One region of the Thalassospira xiamenensis M-5 genome, then DNA from elsewhere that is predicted to be linked to it. Evidence: predicted binding sites of a transcription regulator. Region 1 holds the regulator's gene; the other holds the start of a gene.
What was found. The regulator PhoB, encoded in region 1, activates phosphate uptake and scavenging genes when phosphate is short. The targets are predictions, from matches to a motif close to TNTCATAAAACTGTCA.

Region 1 (7,280 bases):
GATCATTCCGTTCGTCTCATCGCTGTCTGATGATGTCATGTCACAGGTGCCGAAGTCGTTGCGCGACGGATCATATGGCCTTGGTGCAACAAGGTCTGAAACCATTCGGCATGTGATTTTCCCCGCAGCCCTGCCCGGTATTGTTGGTGCGGTATTGCTGGCGGTGTCGCGTGCGATTGGTGAAACCATGATCGTTGTGATGGCTGCCGGACTTGCTGCCAACATGACGGTAAACCCGTTGCAGGCTGTGACCACTGTTACCGTGCAGATCGTAACACTTCTGGTCGGTGACCAGGAATTCGACAGTGCCAAAACCCTGTCGGCATTTGCACTGGGTCTGCTTCTTTTCCTTATCACCTTGGGTCTGAACGTGTTTGCCCTTAAGGTTGTTCAGAAGTATCGCGAGAAATATGACTGATATGGCATCGCTTATGGAAGACAGAGCCGCCGCAAAAGTGATCTCTGGCAATCTGCACACGCCGGTTGACTGGGACAGCCCGAAATTGGCACGTAACATTAAAAAACGTTACGCAGCGGAACGCAGGTTCAAGATTTACGGCTTAAGCGCAATTGCCATCGCCCTTATGGCGCTGGTTGTGCTTGGCTATTCGATCATTTCGAAAGGTTATAGTGCCTTTTTCCAGACCTATGTTCAGATGGAAATCTTTTTCGACCCGGCCAAGATTGATCCGGACGGAACAGGTGATCCGGCAATTATTGGCCGGGCCAATTTTGATGGTCTGATCAGGGATGCACTGAGCAAACAGTTCCCGGAAGTGAGCGGACGTAGCGAACGGCGTGATCTCTATGACATTGTTTCGGGCGGGGCATCTTATGATCTGCGCGAGAGGGTGCTTGAAAATCCGTCTCTGATCGGACAGACCCGGAAGGTCTGGCTGATTTCCGGTGACGACTTTGATATGCTCAACAAAGGTTATATCAGTGCAAACACAGACGAAGGCGACCGTCGCCTGAACGATCAGGAAATTGGTTGGTATAATACACTGGTCTCTCAAGGATCGGTCGAAAAGCAGTTCCATACGCGGTTCTTTACCAATGGTGATTCCCGCGAACCGGAATTGGCCGGGATCTGGGGCGCTGCGGTCGGGTCGTTCTATACACTGGTTGTGACATTGATACTGTCGTTTCCGATTGGTGTTCTGGCAGCGATCTATCTGGAAGAATTTGCACCGCGAAACCGGTTCACGGCGATTGTCGAAGTCAACATCAACAACCTTGCGGCTGTGCCGTCGATCGTGTTCGGTCTTCTTGGGCTTGAGGTTTACCTTAATGTCATGCACCTGCCGCGGTCGGCCCCGGTTGTTGGTGGTCTGACGTTGGCCCTCATGACATTGCCGACCATCATCATCGCATCACGTGCGGCGATCAAGGCAGTGCCGCCGTCGATCCGGCAGGCTGCCCTTGGTCTTGGGGCATCGCCGGTTCAGACGGTGACCCATCATGTGTTACCGCTGGCGATGCCCGGTATTCTGACCGGGACCATCATCGGCATGGCGCAGGCTCTCGGGGAAACCGCACCGCTTCTGATGATCGGTATGGTGGCGTTTATTGTTGATATCCCGGGCGGGGCACTCGATCCGGCGACAGTTCTGCCGGTGCAGATTTATCTGTGGGCGGATAGTCCGGAACGTGCCTTTGTTGAGAAGACTTCGGCGGCCATCATGGTCTTGCTGGGCTTCCTGATCCTGATGAACGGATTGGCCGTGTATCTGCGCAAGAAATTTGAACGGAAGTGGTAAAATGGCTGTTGTAACTCAAAGCGCAATGACGGCAGAGCCGTCAGTCACTAGCCCGAAAATGACGGCCCGTGACCTCAATCTTTTCTACGGCGACAACCAGGCGCTTTTTGATGTCAATCTTGACATTGTCGAACGCCAGGTCACAGCACTTATCGGCCCGTCGGGCTGCGGCAAATCAACCTTCCTGCGGTGCATGAACCGCATGAATGACACGATTGACGGTGTCACGATCAAGGGCAAGGTAACGCTTGATGACCGTGATATCTATGACAAGGCAATCGACGTTGTTCAGTTGCGCGCGCGCATTGGCATGGTGTTCCAGAAACCGAACCCGTTCCCGAAGTCGATTTATGACAACGTGGCCTATGGCCCACGTATTCACGGTCTGGTGAATTCGCGCGACGAGCTCGATGAAATCGTCATGACCTCGCTTGAACGGGCGGGTCTACTGAAAGAAGTCAAAGACCGTCTGCCGGAACCGGCAACCGGTCTTTCTGGTGGGCAGCAGCAGCGCCTTTGCATTGCACGTGCGGTTGCCGTCAGCCCCGAAGTCATCCTGATGGATGAACCGTGTTCGGCACTTGACCCGATTGCAACCGCAAAGGTCGAGGAACTGATTGACGAGCTTCGTTCGAACTACACCATTGTGATCGTGACGCACTCCATGCAGCAGGCTGCCCGCGTGTCGCAGCGCACGGCGTTTTTCCATCTCGGCAAGCTGGTCGAAGTGGGCGAAACCGATCAGATTTTCACCAATCCCAAGGACGAGCGCACCAAGGGATACATTACGGGTCGCTTCGGTTAAGTCCGGGCAGGAGTATTTTCGATGGTCGATGAGAAACATCATATCGTCAGTTCGTTTGACGAAGAACTGACCCGTCTTAACAACATCATTTCGCAGATGGGCGGGCTTGCCGAAAGCCAGCTGATTTCCGCCATTCGTGCGATCGTTAAACGGGATTCGGAACTGGCCGAGAAGGTCATTCTTTCCGATCACCGTATCGATACGCTGGAACAGGAAGTGCAGGATTTTGCCGTTCGTCTTCTGGCCCTGCGTCAGCCGATGGCAGATGACCTGCGGCAGGTGGTGACCGCGCTTAAACTGTCCAACGATCTGGAACGTATCGGTGATCTGGCGAAAAACATCGCCAAGCGTGCGCAGGTTCTTAACCAGGTGCCGCCGATCCGCCCGGTTCAGGTGATCCCGAACATGGCCAAGCTGTGCCAGGAAATCATCAAGGACGTTCTGGATGCCTATATCGAAGGTGATGCGGAAAAGGCCCAGCGTGTCTGGGCGCGCGATCAGGAAGTTGACGATATGTACAATTCCCTGTTCCGTGAACTGCTGACCTATATGATGGAAGATCCGCGTAACATCACGGCATCGACCCATCTGCTGTTTATCGCCAAGAATATCGAACGTATTGGCGATCATGCGACCAACATTGCCGAAACGATCTATTACCGGATCAAGGGCGAAGACCTGCCGATGGATACTCGGCCAAAAAATGACGCGGCGAACTTTGCCGTCGTAGAACCGAATGAGTGACACTGGAGCATAGGAAGATGGACCCAACGGTTCTTATCGTCGAGGACGAAGCTGCAATCGTAACCATGTTGCGCTACAACCTCGAACGCGAGGGGATGCAGGTTGTCGAAGCCGGGGACGGTGACGAAGCGTTGAAAATTCTGGCCGAAACCCATGTCGATCTGGTCCTTCTGGACTGGATGCTGCCGGTGATGTCAGGGATCGAGGTTTGCCGCCAGATCCGCCGGAAGCCTGAAAGCCGGGATTTGCCGGTGATCATGGTCACGGCGCGTGGTGAAGAAGGTGACCGCATCCGCGGCCTTGATACCGGGGCCGACGATTATGTGACCAAGCCGTTTGCGATTGGTGAATTGCTGGCCCGTATTCGCGCACTTCTGCGTCGATCCGGTCCGGCGCAACCACAAGGGCAGTTGATCTATTCCGATATCGAAATGGATCTGGCCGCCCATCGTGTCAGTCGTAACGGCAAGGCTATCCATCTTGGCCCGACCGAATTCCGTCTGCTGCGTTATTTCCTGGAACATCCGGGGCGGGTTTTCTCGCGCGAGCAGCTTCTGAATGCGGTTTGGGGGCCGAATATCTATGTCGAAACCCGCACGGTTGATGTTCACATTCGTCGTCTGCGAAAGGCATTGAATGACGTCAAGGGAACGCGCGATGTGATCCGCACGGTTCGTGCCGCGGGTTATGCACTGGATGTCGAAGCCGCCTGATTGCGGTTATTCCGGAAGACGAAACGAAAGACCCCCATTATTGTGATGGGGGTCTTTGCGTTTCAGGTGCTTTTCCTGGATTTTGCCGGTTTGGCAGTTTTTTGTGCCTGGTCTTCGGTTTTTTGGCGCGCGGTGCGCGGGGCAAGTTCGTTCATCAGCAGCATATCGGCACGCCGGAACTTGGCTATTTCGATATCGATATCTTCCTGCGGGATATCGCAGGCCGCCAGAACGTGATCGGACAGGCGTAAACCGGTTTCAAGTACCTCTGGGATGGCCGCATCGGCACCACTGCGTGACAGCGGACCGATATGGGTGATGTCCTGGGCACGGGCAAAGATTTTCAGATGTGGATAATGCTGTCGCAGCAAGGCGACGGTCTTTTCGGTTGCGTGCGGGTTGCCCATGGCAACGGCGGCAATATGGGCCTGTTCGGTATGGGCGGCACGAAATGTTTCCGGTCGGGACCCATCGGCAAAATAAACCGGCAGACCTTCGGCTCGGCCACGCGAAACCTGTTGGGCATCGGATTCCAGAACGATAAACGGGATTTCCTTGGTGCGCAGCAGACGGGCCAGAACCCGGCCGACGCGCCCGCAACCAATTACCAGAACATGTTTCTGAATGCCGTCGGTTTCATCCGAAATCTCGCTTAGCTGATCGGTTTCCTTGGGATGAAGCTTCTGTTCGATGCGATGGCCGAGCGAAATCAAAGTCGGCGTCAGACCCATCGAAATCGCAACCACCGGGATCAGCATCACGGCGATGTCAATCGGAACCGCCCCGTTCTGCGATGCCAGTGCAAGCATGACGAAGGCGAATTCACCACCGGCGGCCAGGCTCATGGCGACCCGGATTGAAGATGCACGGTTAAAGCCGATCAGCAGGGACAATCCGAAAAGAACCGCTGCCTTTATGACCAGAAGCCCGATCAGCCACAAAATGATCGTTCCGGCCTGACCGATGACCACATTGGCATTGACCGACATTCCCACAGACATGAAGAACAGCGACAGGAAAACACCGCGAAATGGCGAAATGTCGGCTTCGATCTGATGGCGGAATTCGGTCTCGGCCAACATTACCCCGGCGATAAAGGCACCAAGCGCCATTGAAAGGCCCGCGGCTTCGGTCAATGTGCTGGCAGCCAGAACGACAAACAGGGTCCCGATTGCAAAAAGTTCCGGGTTTTTAAGAGCCGCAATATACCGAAAGAGTCGCGGCAGCAGATAACGACCGGTCAGCAACAATACAGCAACCGCCCCCACACCGCTTAGTGCGCTGATCCAGGGGCTGGTTTCGCTCCCGGCATTGCCAGCGGCCTGCACCATGATCAGGAAGGGACCAACCGCAACGTCCTGCAACAGCAGGATGGCAAGGGCTGCACGCCCGAAACGTGTGTGCAACTGGCGCTCATCGGAAAGCTGTTTAAGGATAATGGCTGTTGATGACAGGGCCAGTGCCCCGGCAATTACGATAGAGGCGGGCATATCGTAATTAATCAGCAGCAATACACCGAACATCACGGCCATCGTGACGCCGATCTGCAGGAAACCAAGGGTCGCGAACCGGCCCCCAATCACGCGCAAGCGTTCGCGCGACAATTCAAGACCGATCATGAACAGCAGAAAGACAATGCCAAGCTCGGCGACGGTTGAAATGTCTTCGCGGTCACTGATCAGGCCAAAACCGAAAGGGCCGATGCAAAAGCCGCCGATCAGGAAACCGATGATCGAGTTCGCACGTAATTTCTGTGCCAGCGGGACGGCAATCACCGCGGCGGTCAGGACAAGGAACAGCTCGAAAAGAACGCTGTGTGACATGATGGATTATGCGTCCGGCGCAGATAGGCGTGTAAAGGAAGTCGTTCAAATCAGGATAGCGGAAATACCCCTATGATTTCTATGGAAATTTCGCGTATGAGAGGGCATCTGTGATGGATGACACGTCTTAAGAGCAGGCGACCGCGACGATTGCTTTCGGTATGCGTGCCAGTGTGGGAACCGCATCACACCGATGTGACGAATGGTATTACGACGGGACGACGCAGCTTGCTATTCTGCGTTCGCAATGCCATGTTCCGCTGGCCCGTAAAAGGGCATGAAACAATCAGAAATTTCCCCAAACGAGCAGGCCGGAATTGGAACAGTTCATCCCCTATTTGCAGATTATCGGTGGTCTTGTGCTTTTGACTGCCGGTGGTGAGTTCATTGTTCGCGGTGCTGTCGGTCTGGCGCTGTTGATGGGGGTTTCCAAGATCATTGTTGGTTTGACCGTGGTTGCCGCGGGGACGTCGGCCCCCGAATTTGTCGTGTCGCTGAATGCGGCGCTTGCCGGGTCGGGCGACATCGCGATGGGGAACGTGGTTGGTTCTAACATTGCCAATATTCTTTTGATCCTCGGCGCAACAGCGATTCTAAAACCGATTACGGCATCGCGGACCATGGTTGTACGCGATGGCGGCACCATGCTGCTGGGGACCGTTCTGTTCATCGGGCTTTGCATGTTTGGCGTTGTCGAACGCTGGGCTGGGGCGGTGATGCTGCTGGTTCTGGCAGCGATCTGGTACTTTACCTATCAGCATGACAAAAAAAGCCCGGGTGATGCCAGCCACCTGCATGAAGAAGAAGTCGACGAAGTCGGTGAAGTACCAAGCGGTTGGCTCAAGCCGATTGTTGCCACGGTTATCGGGATTGTCGCCTTGACCTATGGGGCGGATCTGCTGGTGGATGGTGGTGTTTCTGTCGCGCGTCAGTTCGGTGTGTCCGAAGCCGTCATTGGCTTGACCCTTGTCGCATTCGGAACATCGCTTCCTGAACTGGCGGCATCGATTGTTGCGGCGTTCCGCGGGCATTCCGACGTTGCACTTGGCAATGTTGTTGGTTCCAATCTTTTGAACCTGCTGGTGATCATCGGTGGTGTATCGCTGATTGCGCCGATTGCCGTGCCAGACCAGATTCTGCAATCCGATCTTTGGATCATGCTGGCAGTTACCATTCTTTTGCTGGTGGTCGGCTATTTCCTGCGCGGAGTGTCGCGGATCACCGGGATCGTCTTTGTTCTGGCTTATCTGGGATATGTTGCGAGTCTGGTTACGGCATGATTGATCTTCATGCCTGAAGCGATAAATGCGGTTATGGACCGGCTGGCGGGTTTGATTGTAAGTTCCGGAATGACCAAACATAAATGACGGCGGCCGATATTTAAGGGGGCTGCCTTCCCCGGGAAGGGGCGCATCTTGATGAACGGGATGGAAAC
Region 2 (7,280 bases), 940 kb from region 1:
GGCATCGGCATTTCGCGACCGGCAAACGGCACCTGATATCCGGGGATGGCAACGGCCTTTAGCAGTGCGCGCCGGATCATGCGTTTGGTTTGTTCGTCAAGATAGGCAAAATTATAGGCCGAAGATGCTTCTGGCGGATTATTTACGGTCTGTTCCATATTGGTTACTCCGCGGCTTCGGGTTGTGATCTGGCGTTTTTGGCATCGGCTGCATCCGCCTTTGCCAGACGTTCAAGCACTTCGGCACGCATGCGCCGGACAAGTTCAAGTTCGCCCTGGAAATCGACATAGTGCGGCAGCTTGATATGTTCGACAAAGCCGGTTGCCTGCACATTGTCGCTATGTTCCATGACGAATTCCTCGTCCTGGGCCGGGCCCATGACCTGTTCGCCCATTTCACGCGCACGCATGGCGCGATCCACCAGCGCCATTGATATGGCCTTGCGTTCGTTCTGACCGAAGACAAGCCCGTAACCACGGGTGAATTGCGGCAGCTTGGTTTTGGAACCCTTGAATTTGTTGACGGTTTCGCATTCGGTCAGCTCGATATCGCCGATGTCGATGGCAAAGCCGAGTTCTTCGGGTTCGATTTCGACCGCAACGCTGCCATAGCGGATTTCACCGACAAAGGCGTGGCTGTTGGCGTAGCCGCGCTGGGTGGAATAACCCAGTGCCAGCACAAAGCCCTCGTCCCCGCGGGCGAGGTTTTGCAGGCGCAGATCACGGTCGGCGGGGAATTTGACCGGCTCGCGCGTCAGATCGGCGACCGGGGCGTCATCATTGGTCGGGTTGGGTTCGTCTTGTATCAGGCCCTCGTAATTCAGAAGGTCGTCAAGAACGCGGGGCATGGTTTCATCCACCGGATGATCGGCGGTGTGGGCGGTTGCCGGTTCCTCGCCATTGGCCATCAGGGTGAAATCAAGCAGGCGGTGGGTGTAGTCAAATGTCGGGCCGAGAATCTGCCCACCCGGCAGATCCTTGAAGGTTGCCGAAATGCGGCGTGCGATATCCATTTCGGCGGTTTTGACCGGCTTGGAAAAGGCAAAACGCGGCAATGTGGTGCGATAGGCGCGCATCAGAAAGATTGCCTCGATCAGGTCCCCGCGACCCTGCTTGATGGCAAGGGCGGCGAGATCGCGGTCATAAAGCGATCCTTCGGCCATGACGCGGGTGACCGACAGCGACAATTGCTGTTCGATCTGGCTGGTTTCGATTTCGGCAACGTCCCTGTCGCCACGGCGTTTTTCGGCAAGAAGCCGGTGGGCATTGTTGATGGCGCGTTCGCCACCTTTGACGGCTACATACATTTTATCTGACCTCGATCCGGGTGGTGCGCGGAAGGGCGGCGATTTTGCGATCTGCGGCAAAGACGACATCGACACCGCAGGGGAACAGATGATGGTTTTCAGAACGCCATGCGTGGAAGGCGGCGGGCAGGCCGGGCACGGAAAGGTTCTGACTGTCCTTGATGCCGGGGCCCCGCAGGATCATGTCGGCCTTGTCCGATATGTCTTCGACCATCAGGATCAGGGTTGCCGACTGATCGGGATATTCGGCATTGCCAAGCGCCAGATCGGTGATGAAACCAAGATCTTCGCCAAGGTTGACCACGGCAAAATCGGCAGCGGATGGTGTTCCGGTGATCGGGCTGCCGCAATGGAATTTAAGATGGGTATTGGCAGCATTTGATGCGCAATCGGGGGAGAGCCAGATTGTCGTATCCATATCGGCCATCGCCAGCAGAAAGGCGGTTGCGGATTTGTTCAGCCCGGCCGGTGCCGGGAGATCAAGCGGCAGATCGTAAATCCGACCGGGATGCGCCATGGCATCCAGAAGGGTGCGAAACACGGCATTGGACTCAAAGGCGGCATTTTCAAAACCGCGCAGCAATTCGGGGGTCCGGGCTTGTGGGGTCATTCGTCTTCTCCGCGGACAAGGGTAAAGAAATCGACCTTGGTGGCCGCAGCCTTGCGGGCGGCTTCGCGTTTTGCCTCGGCCTGCTGGCGGGCGAGCATGTCGATGAAATCGGACGCGGCGTCGTCGCGTTGCATGATGGCATCAAACAGGGCGGCATATTGCGCCTGTATCTTGTCGCGTCCCTTGACATAGGCATGACCGACGGTGCCGTCGGACAAAGTGACCGCGCAGCGTGTGACGGTCATTTCGCCAAGGTTGAAGCGCTGCCCGGCCCCACCGGCGCGACCGCGCACCATGACCATGCCGATTTGCGGTTCGCGCAGGTGGCTCCATTGCACATCGGCAAAATGATCGTGCCATTCCTGTTCAAGAATTGTGCGGTCCGTGCGGGCCAGCACCGCCATCCAGCGTTGGCGTGCCTGTGTGGCGGGATCGATGTTCGATCCGTGGTCTGATCCGGATTGCGGGGCGGGTTGCGCCGTCATCTGTCTGATCCTTCTATGCGGGTGTCGACAAATTCAAAATTTGTCTAGACGTCTATACATATTCACGTTATAAGACGATTACGCGGGCTTGGCAAAGGCCTTGCGGTGAAAGTTTTGTGAATGGGGATTTCGATGGATTGGGAAGCAGGGCTATCTATCTGGAAGCAAATCGAAAAACAGCTTCTTGCCGATATTGCCAGCGGGGTGTTCGCACCCGGCGATAAAATGCCGACCGAGATGGAACTGGTCCGCCGATTCGGCGTGAATCGCCATACGGTGCGACGTGCGATGTCAGCCCTTGTCGATGCCAATGTCGTGCGTGTCGAACAGGGGCGGGGGGCATTTGTTCAGGAACAGATTCTGGATTATCCGCTTGGTGCCAAAACGCGGTTTTCCCAGATCGTATCGGGCCGTCATCGATTGCCCGACAAGAGATTGATTTCGTCTGAAATCCTGAAAGCCAGTGCAACCATCGCCCAGTTTCTGGATGTCAAACCGGGGACGCGGGTTGTCGAACTGTTTTCCGTGTCGGAGGCCGATGGCATTCCGCTGGCGGTGGCGACAAGCTATCTTCCGGTTGCCCGGTTCGAGGGGATTGTCGAGATATTTACCCAGACAAAATCCCTGACCGAAGCTTTCAAGCATTTCGGGATTGATGATTACAGCCGCAAAACCACCCGCATCAGTGCCCAGTTGCCATCATCACGTGTGGCAAGCCTGCTGAAACAGGCCAAAAACCGGCCGGTGATATCGACGGAAAGTGTTGATGTCGATTCTGCCGGTGTACCGATTGAATACGGGATTACCGCCTTTTCCAGTGACCGGGTGCAGTTGATTGTCGAGTAGCAGACAGGTTCAGTATTCCCGCCCCGGACGGGCCCTATAGACCGGGAAGCTCAGTTTAAACCATATGGCACTTGCGCGCAGGGCGAAGGAACACAGGAACGCGATCAGGGCGACCGGGGCACGGGGAAGCGACAGTATATCGGTGCCGATCACATAGATTGATGCGCCGAGAAGCGCGCAGGTGATGTAAATTTCAGGGCGCAGGATCAGCGGAATTTCGTTACACACCACATCACGGACCATGCCGCCAAATGTGGCCGTGATGGTGCCAAGGATGATGGCAACCAATGGCGATACGCCAAGGTTAAGGCCGATAGCCGCCCCCGTCACGCCAAACATCGCAAGACCAAGCGCATCAAGCCAGATCAGCGCGACATAACGCCGTTCAACCAGATGGGCGGTGAAATAGGTGAAGACGGCACTGCCGATACAGGTAATGACCCAGGCCGGGTCCCTGATCCAGAAAACCGGTGTGGCGCCGGTGATCACGTCGCGAACCGTCCCGCCGCCGATGCCGGTAAAGGTCGCGATCAAAACGAAGCCGACAATATCCATCTGGCGCCGCGATGCTTCCAGCGCGCCGGTCACGGCAAAAACGGCAACGCCGGTCAGTTCGAGCCAATAAATAATCTGGGTAATTGTCATAATGTCGCTTCAACACCGTTTCAGATATGCAGTCTTATCGGATCGATCTGACTTGCCGGATGGCATAGAATTTCAGTATCACCGATTTTTCAGTATGTTTGGTGCCATCATGCCAAACGTAAGATGGCTTTGGAAAATGTTTTCCCCGTTCGTCTTAAAAAGCCGAGAGCGCGGTCTTATATGCAGCACACGATAAGCCGCATGTCTTAAAAATGACGGCATATAAATCGGGCAATCGCAAATAAGGCTGTCCGTAGGGAAGTGAGAGGATTGACTGTGAAAAGCTTTTCGCAGGTGGGTGTCCGTGTCCAGATTGCGCTGGTCACTGCTGTGCTTGTTGCGGCACTTGCCGGCATCATGAGCTATGTCGTTGGTCAAAGGTCGGCCGACGTTCTGACAAGGCAGATCGGCACTGGTGTGGCCGATGTTGCCCTGCAAATGGCAGACGAGCTTGATCGCACGATGTGGACCCATCGCGGTGAAGTCGCGGTTCTTAGTACCTTGCGCGCGATCCGAAACCTGAATGACATTGATCAGGCCAGCGAACTGATCAACCGGTTGCAGCATGAATTGCCAATTTTCACATGGATCGGCGTGCTGGATGCGGATGGCACCGTTGTTGCCGCTACGGGGGATATTCTGGTCGGCACGGATGCTTCGGCACGGCCGGTTTTTGAGTTTGGCCGCAAGGAGATGTTCATTGGCGATGTCCATGACGCCAAATTGCTGGCCGAAAAATTTCCGGGCCCGACCGGCGAGCCGATCCAGTTTGTTGATATTGCCGTTCCGTTGCTAAACGATGCCGGTAACTTCAATGGTGTTCTGGCAACGCATCTGAGCTGGGAGTGGGCGAATACGGTAAGGCGCAACCTGTTCGCAGGCCAGGGTTTGCATCGGAGCGTTGATATCTTTGTCATCAGTGCCGATGGCACGGTCCTGCTTGCGCCGGATTTTGAAAGGGCGGGCCAGAAGCTTGATCTTGATCTGAAAAGTGCAAACGACACGCCGAATGCGGGCTGGCAGATCGCCCGCTGGCCCGATGGCAATGACTATCTTACGGGGGCTGCACCGGCCGATGGCCACCTTGATTATGCCGGGCTTGGCTGGACTGTGCTTGTGCGCCAGCCGGTAACCTCGGCATTGATGCCGGTCAACGATTTGCGTTCCGATATTCTGGCGCTGGGCCTTGGTCTTGCGGTGCTGTTTAGCATCATTGCCTGGTGGGGGGCTGGTTTCATCGTCGGCCCGCTGGTCAGGATCGCGAATGCCGCCGGGGAGCTTAAACGTGGTGAGATCGAAAACCTGCCACAGGTTGCAGGGGCGCGCGAAATCCGCACGCTTTCAAGCAGCCTGAACAGTCTGGTCGTTAAACTGACCGAGAAGGACAACGCCCTTGGCGAGATGAAGCATATTGCGCATCATGATCCCCTGACCGGGCTTGGCAACCGTCTGGCACTGGATGTTTATTTCGAACATGCCCTGGCACAGGCCAACCGCCAGCGCAGTCAGCTTGGCGTTCTTGTTCTTGATCTGGACGATTTCAAACCGATCAATGACCGGCTGGGGCATGCGGCAGGGGACGAGGTGCTGTGTGAAGTTGCCCGTCGGCTGCGTCGCTGTGTGCGCGGTGGGGATCTGGTTGCCCGCACCGGCGGCGACGAGATGGTCATTGTTTCGCATCTTGGCGAAAACGGTGTGACCGAAATACGCGCTTTGGCCGAACGAATCCTTAATGACATTCTTATGCCGTTCATTACCGGCGGAAACCGGATATCGATCAATATCAGCATCGGTATCGCTGTTTATCCCGATCATGCCACCCGCCCGGAGACGCTGCTGGAGCAGGCCGATCAGGCGCTTTATGTGGCCAAAAGCAAGGGCAAGCATCGCTATGTCATTCATGGCGATGAAAACCGCGCGCAGAATTCCGGCTCACGCACCTGAAATCGGGTCAGACATGACCATCCAATGGCTTGACTTGGTGGTGATTGCTAAGCATTAAGCAATCCATGACCATTTCATCAGAAACCGAACTTGAACATCTGCGCCGTATTGGACGCATCTGTGCGCGTGCGCGCGACGTGATGGGGGCCGCTGCCGTTGCAGGCATGACCACCGCCGAACTTGATGCCATTGGCCGCAAGGTCCTTGAGGATGCCGGGGCGGTTTCAGCACCCGAAAGCGAATATGATTTTCCCGGTGCGACCTGCATCAGTGTGAATGAGGAAGTCGCACACGGTATTCCGGGTGATCGGGTTCTGGCGGATGGCGATCTTGTGAATATCGATGTGTCGGCGTCGCTTGACGGCTATTTTTCCGATACCGGTGCCAGCTTTATCGTCGGAACGCCGCGCCCTGAAATCGTGAAGCTGTGCGATGATGGCAAAAAGGCAATGTGGGCGGGGATCAAGGTCGTGCGCGACAAGGCACCGATCCGTGAAATCGGTCTTCGGATCGAAAACTTTGCCCGAAAGGGCGGTTACAGCCTGATTAAAAATCTGGCCAGTCACGGGATCGGAAAATCATTGCACGAAGCGCCGGAAACCATCCCGACATGGGATGATCCGCGCGAACGCCGGTCGCTGAAAAAAGGTCAGGTCATCACCATCGAACCGTTCCTGTCGCGGGGGTCGAACTGGGCGCTTGACGGGGATGATGGCTGGACGCTGTATGCCGATACCGGCGCACCCACCGTACAATACGAACATACGCTGGTGGTGACACAGAATGGCTATGAAATCATGACATTGGCCGGATAAACCCGACCGGTTTATATTGCGCTGCATGATGGATATGAAAAAGGCCGCCCGGAACATGTCGGGCGGCCTTTTTAGTGCGGTATTGATGGCAGTTATGCGCCGTATTTTGCCTTGGCTTCGCGGCGACGCGCGTGCAGGACCGGTTCGGTATAGCCGTTTGGCTGTTCGCGGCCCTTGAACACCAGATCACAGGCGGCAGCAAAGGCAACACTGTCATCAAAGTTCGGTGCCATGTTGCGATATTCCGGGTCGCCTTCGTTCTGTTTGTCGACGACGGCGGCCATGCGTTTCATGGTTTCCATCACCTGATCCTTGGTGCAAAGCCCGTGATGGAGCCAGTTGGCGATATGCTGGCTGGAAATGCGCAATGTGGCGCGGTCTTCCATCAGGCCGACATTGTTGATATCGGGCACTTTGGAGCAGCCAACCCCGGCATCGATCCAGCGGACAACATAGCCAAGAATGCCTTGGGCGTTGTTATCAAGTTCTTCCTGGATTTCGCTTGGCATCGGGTTGATGTCGCCAAGACGCGGGATCGAGAGGATATCATCGAGGCTGGCGCGTTCGCGTTTGCCAACTTCGTCCTGTACGGCACGGACATCGACCTGATGGTAATGCATGGCATGCAG

Region 2: phnF (phosphonate metabolism transcriptional regulator PhnF) is a predicted target of PhoB. The motif match lies at 2,508-2,523, and genes of this name have one in related genera.

Annotation. Positions count from the first base shown of each region.
Region 1 is NZ_CP004388.1:3,887,844-3,895,123, reverse strand. It holds gene pstC (phosphate ABC transporter permease subunit PstC) at 1-418, shown strand, start outside; gene pstA (phosphate ABC transporter permease PstA) at 411-1,760, shown strand; gene pstB (phosphate ABC transporter ATP-binding protein PstB) at 1,762-2,565, shown strand; gene phoU (phosphate signaling complex protein PhoU) at 2,587-3,309, shown strand; gene phoB (phosphate regulon transcriptional regulator PhoB) at 3,327-4,022, shown strand; gene TH3_RS18095 (cation:proton antiporter domain-containing protein) at 4,085-5,845, opposite strand; gene TH3_RS18090 (calcium/sodium antiporter) at 6,163-7,125, shown strand.
Region 2 is NZ_CP004388.1:248,912-256,191, forward strand. It holds gene TH3_RS01120 (alpha-D-ribose 1-methylphosphonate 5-phosphate C-P-lyase PhnJ) at 1-158, opposite strand, end outside; gene TH3_RS01125 (carbon-phosphorus lyase complex subunit) at 164-1,306, opposite strand; gene phnH (phosphonate C-P lyase system protein PhnH) at 1,308-1,916, opposite strand; gene phnG (phosphonate C-P lyase system protein PhnG) at 1,913-2,401, opposite strand; gene phnF (phosphonate metabolism transcriptional regulator PhnF) at 2,534-3,247, shown strand; gene TH3_RS01145 (trimeric intracellular cation channel family protein) at 3,257-3,892, opposite strand; gene TH3_RS01150 (GGDEF domain-containing protein) at 4,169-5,836, shown strand; gene map (type I methionyl aminopeptidase) at 5,902-6,651, shown strand; gene TH3_RS01160 (malate synthase G) at 6,744-7,280, opposite strand, start outside.